One region of the Brevibacterium sp. UBA7493 genome, then DNA from elsewhere that is predicted to be linked to it. Evidence: predicted binding sites of a transcription regulator. Region 1 holds the regulator's gene; each other region holds the start of a gene.

What was found. Region 1 encodes HrcA, which represses chaperone genes, less so after heat shock. Its sites were predicted from a motif close to TTNGCACTCGNNNNNNNCGAGTGCNAA; they were not measured.
Region 2: the regulator HrcA is predicted to act here: its motif matches at 3,052-3,078, upstream of groES (co-chaperone GroES).
Region 3: the regulator HrcA is predicted to act here: its motif matches at 2,237-2,263, upstream of groL (chaperonin GroEL).

The regions. Positions count from the first base shown of each region.
Region 1 covers NZ_DLOD01000003.1:338,736-343,794, forward strand. Annotated here, with positions in the region: gene B4E96_RS02910 (PhoH family protein) at 1-155, opposite strand, end outside; gene B4E96_RS02915 (16S rRNA (uracil(1498)-N(3))-methyltransferase) at 312-1,079, opposite strand; gene dnaJ (molecular chaperone DnaJ) at 1,076-2,194, opposite strand; gene hrcA (heat-inducible transcriptional repressor HrcA) at 2,258-3,268, opposite strand; gene B4E96_RS02930 (DUF3097 domain-containing protein) at 3,422-4,300, shown strand; gene B4E96_RS02935 (DUF4870 domain-containing protein) at 4,438-5,059, shown strand, end outside.
Region 2 covers NZ_DLOD01000010.1:149,258-154,316, forward strand. Annotated here, with positions in the region: gene B4E96_RS06765 (pseudouridine synthase) at 1-835, opposite strand, end outside; gene groL (chaperonin GroEL) at 953-2,545, opposite strand; gene groES (co-chaperone GroES) at 2,595-2,888, opposite strand; gene B4E96_RS06780 (formate/nitrite transporter family protein) at 3,111-3,980, opposite strand; gene B4E96_RS06785 (resuscitation-promoting factor) at 4,082-5,059, opposite strand, start outside.
Region 3 covers NZ_DLOD01000010.1:283,643-288,701, reverse strand. Annotated here, with positions in the region: gene B4E96_RS07405 (aldehyde dehydrogenase family protein) at 1-630, shown strand, start outside; gene B4E96_RS07400 (DUF3263 domain-containing protein) at 806-1,060, shown strand; gene B4E96_RS07395 (LytR C-terminal domain-containing protein) at 1,064-1,672, shown strand; gene B4E96_RS07390 (cold-shock protein) at 1,923-2,126, shown strand; gene groL (chaperonin GroEL) at 2,398-4,023, shown strand; gene B4E96_RS07380 (sulfite exporter TauE/SafE family protein) at 4,223-4,966, shown strand.

The DNA of each region.
Region 1 (5,059 bases):
GAGCCGACGGCGGCTTCCGGGCCGGAGAGCGTCATCTCGTGCTGCCGACAGTGGATGTCGACCTCCGGGGCGAGTGCCTCAAGGGTGCGCAGGTTGACCTCGGCGGGCCCGAACAGGGCGACGGGGTCGATGTTCTCCGGGATCGACAGGTGCACGCGGGTGTGCGCCGTCTCGGCCTCGCGCGTGTCTTCGGGTGCCGGTGTGTTCTGGGGCTCCAGCTCAGGTCCTCTTCTCAGGTTGTGTTCAGCGGTGTTCTCGCGTGCGGATTCTCATGGGCAACTCTAGCGCGTCGGTGCCCGGCCCGCCTGGGCTCACCAGCGGCTGAGGGCGGCCTGGCACAGTCCGAGGGCGACCGGCCCGGCTGTCGAGGCGCGCAGCACGCTGGCACCGAGCAGGGCTGTCTGCGCACCGGCTGCGGTGAGTGCGGCGATCTCAGGATCGGAGATCCCGCCTTCGGGACCGACGACGAGCACGAGCCGCTCGATGCCGCCCGGTGCGGCCGTCAGGCTGTCGGCCAGCTCGCGCAGCTGTGCGGTGAGCGGCTGGCTGGCGGTCTCGTGCAGCACGAAGACCGCATCGGCATCCGTGAACGTGTCAGCCAGTCCGGTGCCGCGGGCGAGTTCGCTGATGGCAGGCACGAACGCGCGGCGGGACTGTTCGGCGGCCGCCACCGAGGTGTGGCGCCACTTGGCGATCGACTTGCCGGCTTTGGCTGCCGGCCACTTGACGATCGAGCGCTGCGCCTCCCATGGGACGACGGCGTCGACGCCGACCTCGACGGCCGCTTCGACGGCGGCGAGGTCGCGGCCGGACTTCGCCAGGGCCTGCACGAGCACGAGCTGCGGGTTGGCCGGTGGATCGACCTGGACGGCCGTGACGGCGATGCGCAGGTCATTGCGTTCAGCGGTCGTGATGGTGCCGGTGATGCGCAGGCCGGCGCCGTCGCTGAGCTGCAGCTCCTCGCCCGCCTGCATCCGGCGGACGGTGACGACGTGATGAGCCACCGCCGCAGGTGCGATGACCTCACCGTGCTCGCCGGGGTGGGTGATGTCCGGGTCGATGAAGACCGGCAGGGTCATCGCCCGGCGAACCTCTCGCGGAACCGGCGGAAGGCGCTGCGCTCATCGGCCTTGCCGACGGTGGCCTCCGGCTGGGTCTCATCGCGCAGCCGGGCGAGCTCTTCGAGCAGCTCGGTCTGCTTGGCGTCGAGCTTCTTCGGGGTGGCGACGTTGATCGTGACGATGAGGTCGCCGCGGCTCTGGTGGCGCAGCCGCTTGGCACCGAGGCCGGCGAGCTTCTGGGTGGTGCCCGACTGGGTGCCGGCGGGGATCTCGATGTCCTGGGCACCGTCGAAGGTGTCGAGCTTGACCGTCGCGCCGAGGGCGGCGGCGGTCATCGGCACCTCGATGGTGCAGCGCAGGTTGTCGCCGTCGCGTTCGAAGGAGGCGTGCTCTGCGACGGTGACCTCGATGAACAGGTCTCCGGGAGGCCCCCCGCCGGGTCCGACCTCGCCGCGGCCGGCGAGCTGGATGCGGGTGCCGGTCGACACGCCGGCTGGGATCCGGAAGCTCAGGGTGCGTTCGACGCGCACGCGTCCGTCGCCGTGGCAGGAGGTGCACGGGTCGGTGATGCGGGTGCCGTAGCCGCCGCAGTTGTTGCAGGTCTGGTTGGTGACCATCTGCCCGAGCAGGGTGCGGGTCATCTGCTGGACCGAGCCGGTGCCGTGGCACAGTGAGCAGGTCTCGACCGAGGTGCCGGGCCGGGTGCCGTCTCCCTGGCAGGTCTCGCACACCTCGGCGGTGGCGATGTCGATCTCCTCGGTGCCGCCGAAGACTGCGGTCTCCAAGTCGATCTCGATGCCGATGAGCGCATCCTTGCCGCGGCGCTTGCGCGAGGCCGGCTGCTGGGGCGATCCGCCCATGCCGCCGCCGAAGAACGTCTCGAACAGGTCGGAGAACCCGCCGAAGTTCGCTCCGCCGAAGCCCTGGCCGTATTCGGAGCCGCCCATGTCGTAGTTGCGGCGCTTCTCCGGGTCTGAGAGCACCTCGTAGGCGACCGCGACCTGCTTGAACTCGTCTTCCCGGCCGGGGTTGACGTCGGGGTGGAGTTCGCGCGCCAGCTTGCGGTAGGCCTTCTTGATGTCCGCCGTCGAGGCGTCCTTCGGCACGCCGAGGGTTTCATAGTGGTTGGTCACGTTCGTCCTTTGATCGATGAGGCGATTCGCGGATCGGTTGTCTGTTGCGGGCGTGTGGGCCGGTCAGTCGTTGAGAATGACCGAGACGTACTTCGCCACAGCTCGCACTGCGGCCATCGTCGTCGGATAGTCCATGCGGGTCGGGCCGAGCACCGCCAGGCTGGCCGCAGAATCCTGCGCCCCGTAGCTGGTGGCCACGACCGAGGTCGAGGAGAAGGACTCGACGGTGTTCTCGCTGCCGATGCGCACGCTGACCTCGTCGGTCTCGGCTGCGATCGAGGTGAGCAGCTTGAGCAGCACGACCTGCTCCTCGAAGGCTTCGAGGAGTGGGCCGATGTGGGCGCCGAGCTCGCGGGCGGAGCGGGCGAGGTTGGCGGTGCCGGCCATGACGAGGCGGTCCTGGCGGCCGACCTGGCTGAGGTCGGCCAGGGCGGTGGCCACGGCGTGGGCGGCTCGCTGGTGCTCTGGTGGCACCTCGATGCGCTCACAGGCCTGCTTGACGGCGTCCATCGGCACGTTGTGCACGGCGGCGCTGATGCGGTCGCGGAGGCTGGCGACCTCCTCGTCGGTCAGTTCGCTGCCGGCGTCGATGAGGCGCTGTTCGACCTGCCCGGCGTCGCTGATGAGCACGACGAGCAGGCGGTGGGCGGCGATCGAGACGAGTTCGATGTGGCGCACCTTCGTCTGCCGGGCGATCGGGTACTGCACGACGGCGACCTGCTGGGTCAGTCCGGCCAGCAGCCGGACGGTGCGCTCGAGCATCTCGTCGATGTCGAGTGGCTCTTCGAGGATCCGGGCGATCGCCCGCTTCTCGGCTACCGAGAGCGGCTTGACCTCGTCGATGCGGTCGACGAAGCGCCGGTAGCCCTTGTCGGTGGGCACGCGCCCGGCCGAGGTGTGGGGCTGGGCGATGAGCCCTTCGCTTTCGAGCGCGGCCATGTCGTTGCGGATGGTCGCTGGGGACACGCCGAGCTGGTGGCGTTCGACGAGCGCCTTCGAGCCGACCGGCTCGTTGGTGGCGACGTAGTCTTCGACGATGGCGCGCAGCACGCGCGTCCGGCGGTCATCGTTCACGTGGCCTCGACCTCCTCCTCACTCGTGTCCGGCCCGCATGCCCGCACGCACGCGGGCTGGCACTCAGTCAATGCGAGTGCCAATCAAGTGTACGCCTCGCCGATGGTCTGCCCAAACAGGGCCACACCGGGTGGGCGCAATTACCCTTGTCGTGTGACTTTCTACGATCCCTACGGAGCCGATGTGCTCGCCGGCTCCTCCCCGCGCGCCCACCGCCGTCCCCGCTCAGCTGAGGTGCCCGCCCAGCGCGGCCTCGTCGTCGAGGACGTCGAGACCGGGTATGTCGGGGCGATCACCGGGGTGGAGAAGACCTCTGCCGGCTGGGTCATGCGCTTGGAGGACCGCCACGGCCGCACCCGCCTCGCGCCCTTGGGACCGGGATACTGGGTCGACGGCAAACCGGTGACGATCACCCGCCCGCAGGCCAGCCGCCCGGCTGCCCCGGCGCGCACCGCCTCGGGATCGGTGGCCAGGACCGACCAGCGGGCACGGGTGGCCCGCGGCTCGCGCATCTGGGTGGAGGGCAAGCACGACGCTGAGCTGGTGGAGAAGATCTGGGGTGATGACCTGCGCGGCGAGGGCGTCGTCGTCGAACCGCTCGGCGGCCTCGACGTGCTGGCTGACAAGCTCGCCGAGTTCGGACCCGACCGGAAGCATCGCGTCGGGGTGCTCGCCGATCACCTCGTGGCCGGCACCAAGGAATCCCGCATCGCCGAGGCGGTGCTCGCCGATGAGCGCTTCGCCGGGGTCGTGCACATCATCGGCCACCCCTATATCGACATCTGGCAGGCGGTGAAGCCGGCCGTCGTCGGGATTCCGGTGTGGCCGCAGGTCCCGCGCGGGGAGGACTTCAAGGTCGGCACGCTGCGCCGGCTCGGCTGGCCGGCCCGCGATCAGCGCGATATCGCTCTGGGCTGGCAGCGGATCCTGCGCTCGGTGAGGACGATCGCCGATGTCGAGCCGACGCTGTCGGGCCGGGTCGAGGAGCTCATCGACTTCGTCACCGTCGACCACCTCTACGGGCAGGTGTGAGCGGCCACGGCACCTGTGTCAGACTGTTGCCGCATCCGCGCGCCGTTCCGATGTGCCAGGACTGCATCATCGCGCCGTGACGGCACGCGCGCACCTCGACTACCGTAGAGCGCAGAACACTCTCTGAAAGGACAGTCATGAGCTCCGAATACAATCCCCAGGGCGGCTACGGCTCGCAGCCGGCCGGCCAGCCCGGCTACGGCTCGCAGCCCGGCGGCCATCCTGGTCCCGGTTCCCAGCCCGGCGGCTACCAGCAGCCTGGCGGCTACAGCGGACAGCCGGGCGCCTATGGTCAGCCGGGTCCTCAGCAGCAGCGCCCGACGGCCCCGAACGGCCAGCCGATCGGCGGTTCGACTCTGGCTGGCGTACCGCTGCGCGGCCCCCACCCAGAAGGCGCCTACCAGCAGGGGTCGGCAGGCTACTGGCACGCCGATCCTGACGAACGGCAGATGGCGATGTGGAACGGCGTCGGCATCCTGCTGCTCGGCTGGCTCATGCCGCTCATCATCTTCGTCATCTACAAGGACCGCAGCGCTTTCGTCCGCGAACACGCACGGCAGATGCTGAATACGAATATCTCCTACACGCTCTACCTCATCGGCCTCGGGATTGTCTTCTTCATCATCACGATCGTGACACTCGGTTTCGGAGCGATCATCTACGTTCTGTACTTCGTCCCGGTGATCGCGCTGTATGTGTTCGCGATCATCTCTGCCGTGCGCGGCAACAACGGTGAGGGCTACCGTGCGCCGCTCACCA
Region 2 (5,059 bases), on a different contig from region 1:
TCGGCAGGCCCAGTGCGTGCATATGCACCCGCAGCTGGTGGGTCTTGCCGGTCACCGGCTGCAGCTCGAACTCCCCGATGCGCACGCCTCCCTCCCCCGTTCCCGAGGCGGCGGGCGCCTGGCCGCCGGCTGGCACCTCGTGCACGGTTGTCAGCCGGATCCGGGTGTGGGCGTTGGGCTCACCGGCCACTTCGCGGACCTGGCGGTCACCGGCGGTCTTCTCCAGCCGGGTGCGGCGCTCACCGGGCAGCGAATCCGGGTCGAAGCCCGGCGGCAGCACTGCCAGCGCCCGGTAGGTCTTCGTCACCTTCCGGTCTTGGAACAGCCGCTGATAGCGTCCACGGGATTCCGGCCGGCGCGAGAACACGAGCAGCCCGGCGGTGACCCGGTCGAGTCGGTGGATGGCGACCAGATCCGGTTCGCCGCGGTCGACGCGCAACCGGGTGACGGCGCATTCGCGTACGAACCGGCCGTTGGGGGTGCTGGCCAGGAAGTGCGGCTTGTCGACGACGAGCAGATCCTCGTCCTCGTCCACGACGCCGATCTCGAACGGCACCCGGGGCTCGGGCGGAACCGGGCGGTGGAACCAATAGAAGGCTCCGGGGATGACCGGGTCCTCCAGCCGAGCGGGTCCGGCCTCAGCGGTGCACAGGCGGCCGTCGGTTACGAGCGCTGCCCGCGCCTCGGGTGTGGAGTCCGGCACGAGGACGGCGAGCATCTCATCGACGCTGTCCGGCACCGGGGCGCCGGCCAGCGCGTGGGTCTCATGCCCGCCAGGGGCGCGCAGGCGGGTGGCGGAGATCCCCTCACGTGGGGGCAGTGGGCTGCGGGGCATGTGCCCCAGCCTACGGGTTCAGCATCCCGCAGCGCCTCGGCGCGCACAGCACTGCGCCCCTGGGAGGTTCTCCCAGGGGCGCAGTGTCAGTGCTGAGGCAGGCTCAGAGGCAGAGGGTCAGTCCTCGTCCTCTTCTTCCTGCTTCTCCACGACGAGGGTCTCGGTGGTGAGCACGAGTGCTGCGATCGAGGCTGCGTTGCGCAGCGCCGAACGGGTCACCTTGACCGGGTCGATGATGCCCTGAGCGATGAGATCGCCGTACTCGCCGGTGGCGGCGTTGAAGCCCTGACCGGCGTCGAGCTCTGCGACCTTCGAGGCGACGACGTAGCCGTCCTGGCCGGCGTTCTCCGCGATCCAGCGCAGCGGCTCGCCGATCGCGCGGCGCACGATCGTCAGGCCGGTCTGGGCGTCGCCCGAGATGCCGAGGTCGACGTTCTCCAGGGCCTTGCCGGCATGGACGAGGGCTGCGCCGCCGCCGGCGACAATGCCCTCTTCGATGGCGGCACGGGTGGCCGACACTGCGTCCTCGACGCGGTGCTTGCGCTCCTTGAGCTCCACCTCGGTCGCGGCACCGACCTTGATGACTGCCACGCCGCCGGCCAGCTTGGCCAGGCGCTCCTGCAGCTTCTCACGGTCCCAGTCCGAATCGGTGTTCTCGACCTCGGCGCGGATCTGCGCAACCCGGTCCGACACGGCGTCATCGGAACCGGCGCCGTCGACGACGGTCGTCGAGTCCTTGGTGACGGTGACGGTGCGGGCGTTGCCCAGATCGTCGAGCGTCACCTGGTCGAGCTTCATGCCCATATCGGCGGTGACGACGGTGCCGCCGGTGAGCACGGCGAGGTCTTCGAGGATCGCCTTGCGGCGGTCGCCGAAGCCCGGTGCCTTGACGGCAGCGACGTTGAGGATGCCGCGCAGCTTGTTGACCACGAGGGTCGAAAGAGCCTCGCCCTCGACGTCCTCAGCGACGATGAGCAGCGGCTTGGAGGCCTGCTGCACCTTCTCCAGCACCGGGAGCAGCTCCTGGATGTTGGAGATCTTGCCCTGGTTGATAAGGATGTAGGGGTCGTCGAGGACGGCTTCCTGGCGGTCTGCGTCGGTGACGAAGTACGGCGACAGGTAGCCCTTGTCGAACTGCATACCCTCGGTGAACTCGAGCTCGACCGATGCGGCCTGGCTCTCGTCGATGGTGATGACGCCGTCCTTGCCGACCTTGTCGAAGGCCTCGGCGATCATCTCGCCGATCTCACGCGACTGCGCCGACAGCGCGGCGACGTGAGCGATCTCCTCGGAGCCGGAGACGTCGCGGGCGGTCTCCCGCAGCTTCTCCTCAACGAGTTCGACGGCCTTCTCGATGCCGAGCTTGAGCTGGCTGGGGGCGGCACCGGCAGCGACGTTGCGCAGGCCCTCGTGGACGAAGGCCTGAGCGAGCACGGTCGCAGTCGTGGTGCCGTCACCGGCGACGTCGTTGGTCTTGGTGGCGACTTCCTTGGCCAGCTGGGCGCCGAGATTCTCGTACGGATCGTCGAGTTCGACCTCGCGGGCGATCGTCACACCATCGTTGGTGATGGTCGGAGCGCCCCACTGCTTGTCGAGCACGACGTTGCGGCCGCGCGGGCCGAGGGTCACCTTGACGGTGTCGGCCAGCACGTTGACGCCGCGCTCAAGGGCCTTGCGCGCGTCGTCGTTGAACTGAAGTGTTTTAGCCATGTGTCACTTCCTTCTATGAAGTACGAACAGTCTGCTCAGGCGCAGATGCTCAGCCGATGACGGCGAGCACGTCACGCGCCGAGAGCACGAGGTATTCCTCACCTGCGTACTTGACCTCGGTGCCGCCGTACTTGGAGTAGATGACCTTGTCGCCGACGGCGACGTCGAGCGGCACGCGGTTGCCGTTGTCGGCGACACGGCCCGGGCCCACGGCGACGACTTCGCCTTCCTGCGGCTTCTCCTTGGCGGTGTCAGGAATGACGAGGCCGGAGGCAGTGGTCTGCTCGGCTTCAACCTGACGGATGACGATCCGATCTTCGAGCGGCTTGATGGAGACCGACATGTGCGGACACTCTCCTTTGTCTGTAGTCCTCAACAGCGTCCTGCGGCGGGCACTGGGTAGTGCTGTGGCCTGCTCGTCGTCGCGGGTGCCGAGCGTGCCGATCCGCTTCAGGGGCTGTTAGCACTCATTGGCTTAGTGTGCTAATTCGACTTTAGAGCGCTGCTTGGCACTCGGTCAACTCGAGTGCCAATTCCGTCGCGGAGCCACAGCCAGCACGCAGGCTCAGTCGCGGGCTGCCTCTTCTTCGAGGTCTTCGAAGCTCAGCTCACCGCGGCGCACTGCCCGCAGGATCCGCCACGTGCGCGCCATCCGCGGCAGCGTGATGATGAGCAGCCCGCCGAGCATGTTGAACGGGATGACGATCGCCATCCACACAAGGAAGTCCGTGACCGAGATGTCAGCTCCGGCGACCATCGCGCCGAAGATGATCATCGCGTTGAGTGCACCGTGCAGCAGACCCAGCCCGATGACGATGAGCCCGGAGATCATCGAGATGACAGCGAAGACGACGTGGTTGTCGGTGCCCTGCTGCATCCGGGTGGTGAGCGTGATGGAGGCACCGGCGAGCAGCGACAGGCAGATCATCACGAGCAGCGAGGGATTGTCGACGCAGCTGGCCGCCTTGTCGACGAGGGTGCCGTGGTAGTCCGGCAGGGCGAGCACCGTCAGCCACATGAAGGCGAAGCCGCCGGCGAGGTTGGTCACGAGTTTGACGCTCCACAGCCGCAGCAGCTGGAGCCAGGTGCCCTGTCCGGCTGCGATCGCGTGGATGGGCAGCAGGAACTCCTCGGTGAACAGCTCCGAGTGGGCCATCTTGAGGGCGAACATGCCGATGCCGAAGGCCATGCCGGCGAGGATGTCGCTGCCGGTGGCCTGCAGCACGAGGATCATCGCGAGGATCCCGAAGGAGACGTCGATGCCGCCGAACAAGCCGGTGATGATGAGCTCGACCCACGTGCGGTTGAGCCGCTTGGCGCCGGTGGAGACCGTGGCGGCGGCTTCGTTGAGCAGCTCCGGTTCGATGTCGAAGTCGGTGTTGCCCAGCCGGCGGCGCTGCTCGGCTTCATCGATGTCGGTCTGCGACTTCTTCACGGATGCCCCCTTCCAGGCGTCTGGCCACCTGACCAGGGTACGGGATGACACACCTCGGGCCCGGTACGATGACCGGGCCCGAGGTGATGGCTGGCTTCAGATCAGGCGCAGGCCCACTGTCCCCATCCTGCCTTCTTCTGCAGGATCTTGGCGCGCTTGAACTGCTCCTGGGGGCTGGCATCGATCGGATTGCCGGAGCCGCCGACGGAGCGCCACGTGGCGAGCTTGAACTGGAAGAGCCCGAAGTGGGCGCGGTTGGACTGATTGATCGCCCGCGGGTTGAAGTTCGACTCGCACTTGGCGACCGAGTACCACTTGGAGCCGGGTCCGCCGAGCATCTCCTTGATCTGGGCGGTGGTCATGCTGCCGGAGTAGTTGTCCTCGGAGTTGTCGGAGTCGTTGCCTTCGGAGTTGTCCGAGCCGCCGGAGCCGCGCTCGTCCTTGCTCCGCGAGCCCTTGTCAGATTCGCGCTTCTTCTCCGGAGCCTTGGTGCCCTCGACGACGACCTCTTCGACCGGCTTCTCAATGTCTTTGGAGGAGACCTCTTCGCGGCTGACCTCATCGCCGTTGACCGTGCGGACCTTGAAGACGACCTCGCGCTTGCCGTCCTTGCCCTTCTTCTCGACCTTCTTCTCACCGCGCGGCAGCGAGGAGTCCTTCTTGACGGTGACCTTCTTCTTGATCGTCTCGGTCTCGGTCTTCTCTTCGTTGACCACGCGCATGACGTTGACGACCTGACCGTCGTAGACGTTGGAGGTCAGCGGGGCAGACGTGATGTCGTCGGTGCCGAGCTCGATGCCGGCTTCGCTGATGACATCCTGGACGGTCTTCGAGGCGGCCTCGACAGGCTGGGTCTTGCCGTCGGCCATGACGTTGACGGTCTTCGCGGTGGTGACGTCGATGGTCTCGCCGTCGCTGATCTTGTCATCGAGGGCCGCGGAGACCTCGGCGCCCTCGTGCTCGATGCCGAGGTCGGCCAGGGCCTGTCCGACGGTCGAGGCGTTGGTCCATTCGTCCATCGGCTTGCCGTCGACGGTGAGGTCGAGGTCCTTGGCCTTGTTCACGACGATGTTCATGTC
Region 3 (5,059 bases), on a different contig from region 1:
ACCCGTTTCGCTCGCCAGGGCCAGTCGTGCACGATGGGTTCGCGCCTGTTCCTGCACGCCGACATCTACGATGACTTCCTCAGCAAGCTCGTCGAGAAGGTCAAGGGACTCACGGTCGGCGACCCGCGCGATGAGGCCTCCGACATCGGCTGCGTCATCAACCAGAAGCAGTACGACCTCGTCCAGGAGTACATCGACCACGGCAAGGCCGAAGACGGCGTCGAGGTCGCCTACGACGGCCATGACAGCCTCGAGGTCGGCGAACCGGGCTTCTACCACGCCCCGGTGATCTTCGCGCAGGCGAAGAACGACTGGAAGACCTCCCAGGAGGAGATCTTCGGACCCGTCCTGTCTGTCATCCGGTTCTCCACCGAAGACGAGGTCGTCGAGATGGCCAACGACTCCGACTACGGCCTGGCCGCCTACGTCTTCACCGGCGACCTCGGCCGCGGACTGCGGGTGGCCGACCGGATCCAGTCCGGCTGGGTGCAGGTCAACCAGGGCGGCCCGCAGGTCGTCGGCCAGGCCTACGGCGGCTTCAAGACCTCCGGCATCGGCCGTGAGCTCTCCCTGGAGGGCATGCTCGAAGGCTTCACCCAGATCAAGCAGGTCAACGTCAAGATCGGCTGACCCGCCCAGCAGACCCGCGGCTGACCCGTTCGCGGGTCTGCCCAGATGCGAGGCGCCGGTGCGGTGCTGCAGTCCAGCACCGCACCGGCGGCTTCTGCATGACCGGCACGCCCGCCTGAAGCACATGCGTGTCATTCTTCGCTAGACTGTGGCTATCCGACAGAAGGCAGGTGGCATGAGCGAGCAGGAGCTCACCGAACTCGAATCCCGCGTACTGCGCTTCGAGCGCCAGTGGCATACCTACGGAGGTGCCAAGGACGGCGCGATCCGCCAGGAGTTCGACATGTCGGCCCCGGCCTACTTCCAGCTGCTCAACACCCTGCTCGACAGCCCCGCGGCCTATGCCGCCGACCCCATCCTCATCAAACGGCTGCGCCGCATCCGCGAGAGCCGTCACCAGCACCGCGCCCGCACGCGCATGGCGAGGTAGCCGATGGCCAAGTACCCACGCGACGAATTCGACGACCTGCAGCCCACCGGACGCAAGGGCGCCCACCGCCGAGGCGGGCCGATCTCGCAGGGCGGGGCGATCGCGCTCATCGCCGTGCTCGCCATCGCCGCACTGCTCGTCGTATTCGGTGCTTTCAACATCATCCGCCAGTCCGCCTCGAACCCCGAGGAGAACGTCGCCGAGACCCCGGCAGCCACCGAAGGGGCCGAGCCGACCGAAGAGGAGACCACCGATCCGGCCGTCGACGTCGTCGACAAGACCGCCGAGGTCCACGTCCTCAACGGCTCCGGCGTCACCGGTGCTGCCGCGAAGTTCCGCGAGCACCTCGAATCCAACGGCTGGAACGTCACCGACGTCGGCAACCACTCGACCAACGAGTCGTCCTCCGTCGTGTACTACTCCGATGACGAGTACGAGATGCAGGCCGGCGCACTGGCCGCCGAACTCGGTGTCGAGACCGTCGAGAAGTCTGCGGAGTTCCCCGGCCAGGTCACCCTGCTCATCACCTCCGACATCGCCGAGAAGGACCTCGACAGCCTCGGCGGCGACGGCGACTCGACCGACGGTGCCACCGAGGGCACCGGCAACTGAGCACCGCGGTTCCGCATCCGCTCGGAAACGCGCCATTCCGCGCCTGTGTTTGCAGGGAGCGCCAGCCGTGGCATAGGCTGGCGGCAATGTATGAGATACAAGGAAACTTGCCGTAACCGACAGTCTTCCGGGCATACAGTGACCCGCGTCGATCGCGGTGCTGCCTCACCAGGGCAGCGGCGTGACCGGCACGAACAACGGAGTTCCTCGGATAGGTGCCCCGCTGCAGTACGCATGATATGGAGTAGAAATGACGCAAGGCACGGTCAAGTGGTTCAACGCTGAAAAGGGCTACGGCTTCATCACCGTAGAAGGCGGAGACCAGGACGTCTTCGTCCATTGGACCGCGATCGAGATGGACGGATACCGCTCGCTTGAAGAAGGCCAGCAGGTCCAGTTCACGGTCGGTGAAGGCGGCAAGGGCCCGCAGGCAGAATCGGTCACGGTGCTCTGAGCACTCCCGACCGGCGCTGCCCGCCGATCACCAGAAGAGCCGGGTTGCCCCCGGCTCTTCGCATGTCGCCCCTGCCTGCACCCGCACCGCTCCCGAGGTGTGGGTGCAGTTTTGCACTCTCGGGTCGAGAGTGCTAAATCTAGTACTGGTAAATCTCGGCCCCGAGAAGTGAGACAGGCTGCTGTGGAAGGGAATCAGCAGAACCGGCTCTGCCGTCGCGGGCGCTTGGGACCGGGAAGACATGCCACTCCGTTCAGGGAGGACCAGCCATATGGCAAAGCTCATCTCATTCGATGAAGATGCACGCCGCGGACTCGAAACCGGACTCAACACCCTGGCCGATGCGGTCAAGGTGACCCTGGGACCGCGCGGCCGCAACGTCGTGCTCGAAAAGAAGTGGGGCGCACCGACCATCACCAATGACGGTGTCTCCATCGCCAAGGAGATCGAACTCGAGGATCCGTACGAGAAGATCGGCGCCGAGCTCGTCAAGGAAGTCGCGAAGAAGACTGACGACGTCGCAGGCGACGGCACCACCACCGCCACCGTTCTCGCTCAGGCTCTCGTCCGCGAGGGACTGCGCAACGTGGCCGCCGGTGCTGACCCGCTCAGCCTCAAGCGCGGCATCGAGAAGGCTGTCGCAGCTGTCTCCGATGTGCTGCTCGAGACCGCCAAGGACGTCGAGACCAAGGAGCAGATCGCTGCGACCGCTGGCATCTCGGCAGGCGACCCGGCCATCGGCGAGCTCATCGCCGAGGCGATCGACAAGGTCGGCAAGGAAGGCGTCGTCACCGTCGAGGAGTCGAACACCTTCGGCCTGGAGCTCGAGCTCACCGAGGGCATGCGCTTCGACAAGGGCTACATCTCCGGTTACTTCGTCACCGACGCTGAGCGTCAGGAGACGGTGCTGGAGGATCCCTACATCCTCATCGTCAACTCCAAGATCTCGAACGTGAAGGACCTGCTGCCGGTCCTCGAGAAGATCCAGCAGTCGGGCAAGCCGCTGCTCATCATCGCCGAGGACGTCGAGGGCGAGGCACTCGCTGTGCTCGTGGTCAACAAGATCCGCGGCACCTTCAAGTCCGTGGCCGTCAAGGCTCCGGGCTTCGGCGACCGCCGCAAGGCGCAGCTGGCCGACATCGCCATTCTCACCGGTGGCCAGGTCATCGCCGAGGAGGTCGGACTCAAGCTCGAGAACGCCACCCTCGACCTGCTGGGCACCGCCCGCAAGGTCGTTGTCACCAAGGACGAGACCACCATCGTCGAAGGTGCCGGCGACGCCGATGAGATCCAGGGCCGCGTGCAGCAGATCCGCACCGAGATCGACAACTCCGATTCCGACTACGACCGCGAGAAGCTGCAGGAGCGTCTGGCCAAGCTGGCCGGCGGCGTGGCAGTCATCAAGGCCGGAGCCGCAACCGAGGTCGAGCTCAAGGAGCGCAAGCACCGCATCGAGGATGCCGTGCGCAACGCCAAGGCCGCAGTCGACGAGGGCATCGTCGCCGGTGGTGGCGTGGCACTCATCCAGGCCGGCAAGACGGCCTTCGAGAAGCTCCAGCTCGAAGGCGACGAGGCCACCGGTGCCTCGATCGTCAAGGTCGCCATCGACGCCCCGCTCAAGCAGATCGCCACGAACGCCGGCCTCGAGCCCGGCGTGGTGGCCGAGAAGGTCCGCAACCTCGACTCCGGCCACGGCCTCAACGCCGCTACCGGCGAGTACGAGGACCTCATGGCCGCAGGCATCAACGACCCGGTCAAGGTGACCCGCTCTGCTCTGCAGAACGCCGCCTCGATCGCCGGCCTGTTCCTCACCACCGAGGCCGTCATCGCCGACAAGCCTGAGAAGGCACCGGCCATGCCGGGCGGCGAGCCGGATATGGGCGGCATGGGCTTCTGAGCCGCTGAGAACTGAACGACCGGCCGCATAGCCGGCGCGTCAGAACCCAGCCAGGCGGGGTGGAAGAGTCAGACTCTTCCACCCCGCCTGCTCTCATTCACCACGCCCCGAGCAGCGCCCTGACCTGCACCGCACCAAAATCTCAGCAGCCGCAGAACCTCCCGCTGCAGGGCTTATGAAGCGCTAAGCTGAGCTCATCATGCCCGTCATCACCTTCATCCTGCTCGCCGTCTTCGTCGGCGCACTGTCCCAGCGCGTGACAGGGATGGGCTTCGCGCTCGTCTCCGGGCCCTTCCTCGTCCTCCTTCTCGACCCGATCTCCGGGGTCGTGCTCGTCAACATCGTCGGGCTCGTCTCCTGTGCCGTCGTCTTCGCCCGCACCTGGCGCGACGTCCACTGGGGTACACTCAAGATCCTCGCCATCACCTCGGCGATCGGCACGATCCCCGGGGCCTGGCTGGCCTGGACGATGCCCACCGCACCTCTGCAGGCCCTCATCGGTGCCATCGTCGTCATCGCCCTGGCAGCCTCGATCGTCATCGGCCGCGTCGGCAAGGTGCTGCCGGTCAACACCGGCGGCATCGCCACCTCGGGGCTTGTCGCCGGGGTCATGAACGCCGCCTCCGGCGTCGGCGGCCCGGCCTTCAGCACCTATGCCGTGCTCACCCGCTGGGAGCAGCGCAGCTTCGCCGCGACGATGCAGCCTCTGCTGGCCATCGCCTCGGTCATGTCGATCATCGCCAAGGTCGCCTTCGACCGCACCGCGATCCCGCACCTCGGGCTCGGCCAGTGGCTCATGGTCTTTGCCGCCCTGGCCGCCGGACAGATCATCGGCGAGCTGACCGCCGAGCGCATCCCGGTCAAGGTTGCCCGCGTCGGCATGATCACCATCGCCTTGGCCGGCGGTGCCGCCACGCTCGTCAAGGGACTGGCGGGCCTGTGAGCTGAACCCCGCGCGCCGTATTCACGCGTGCTCCTCAGAGTGCACTAAGGTTCGCCGGTGATAATGGGGCAGTCAGCTGCACTCGTGATGGAA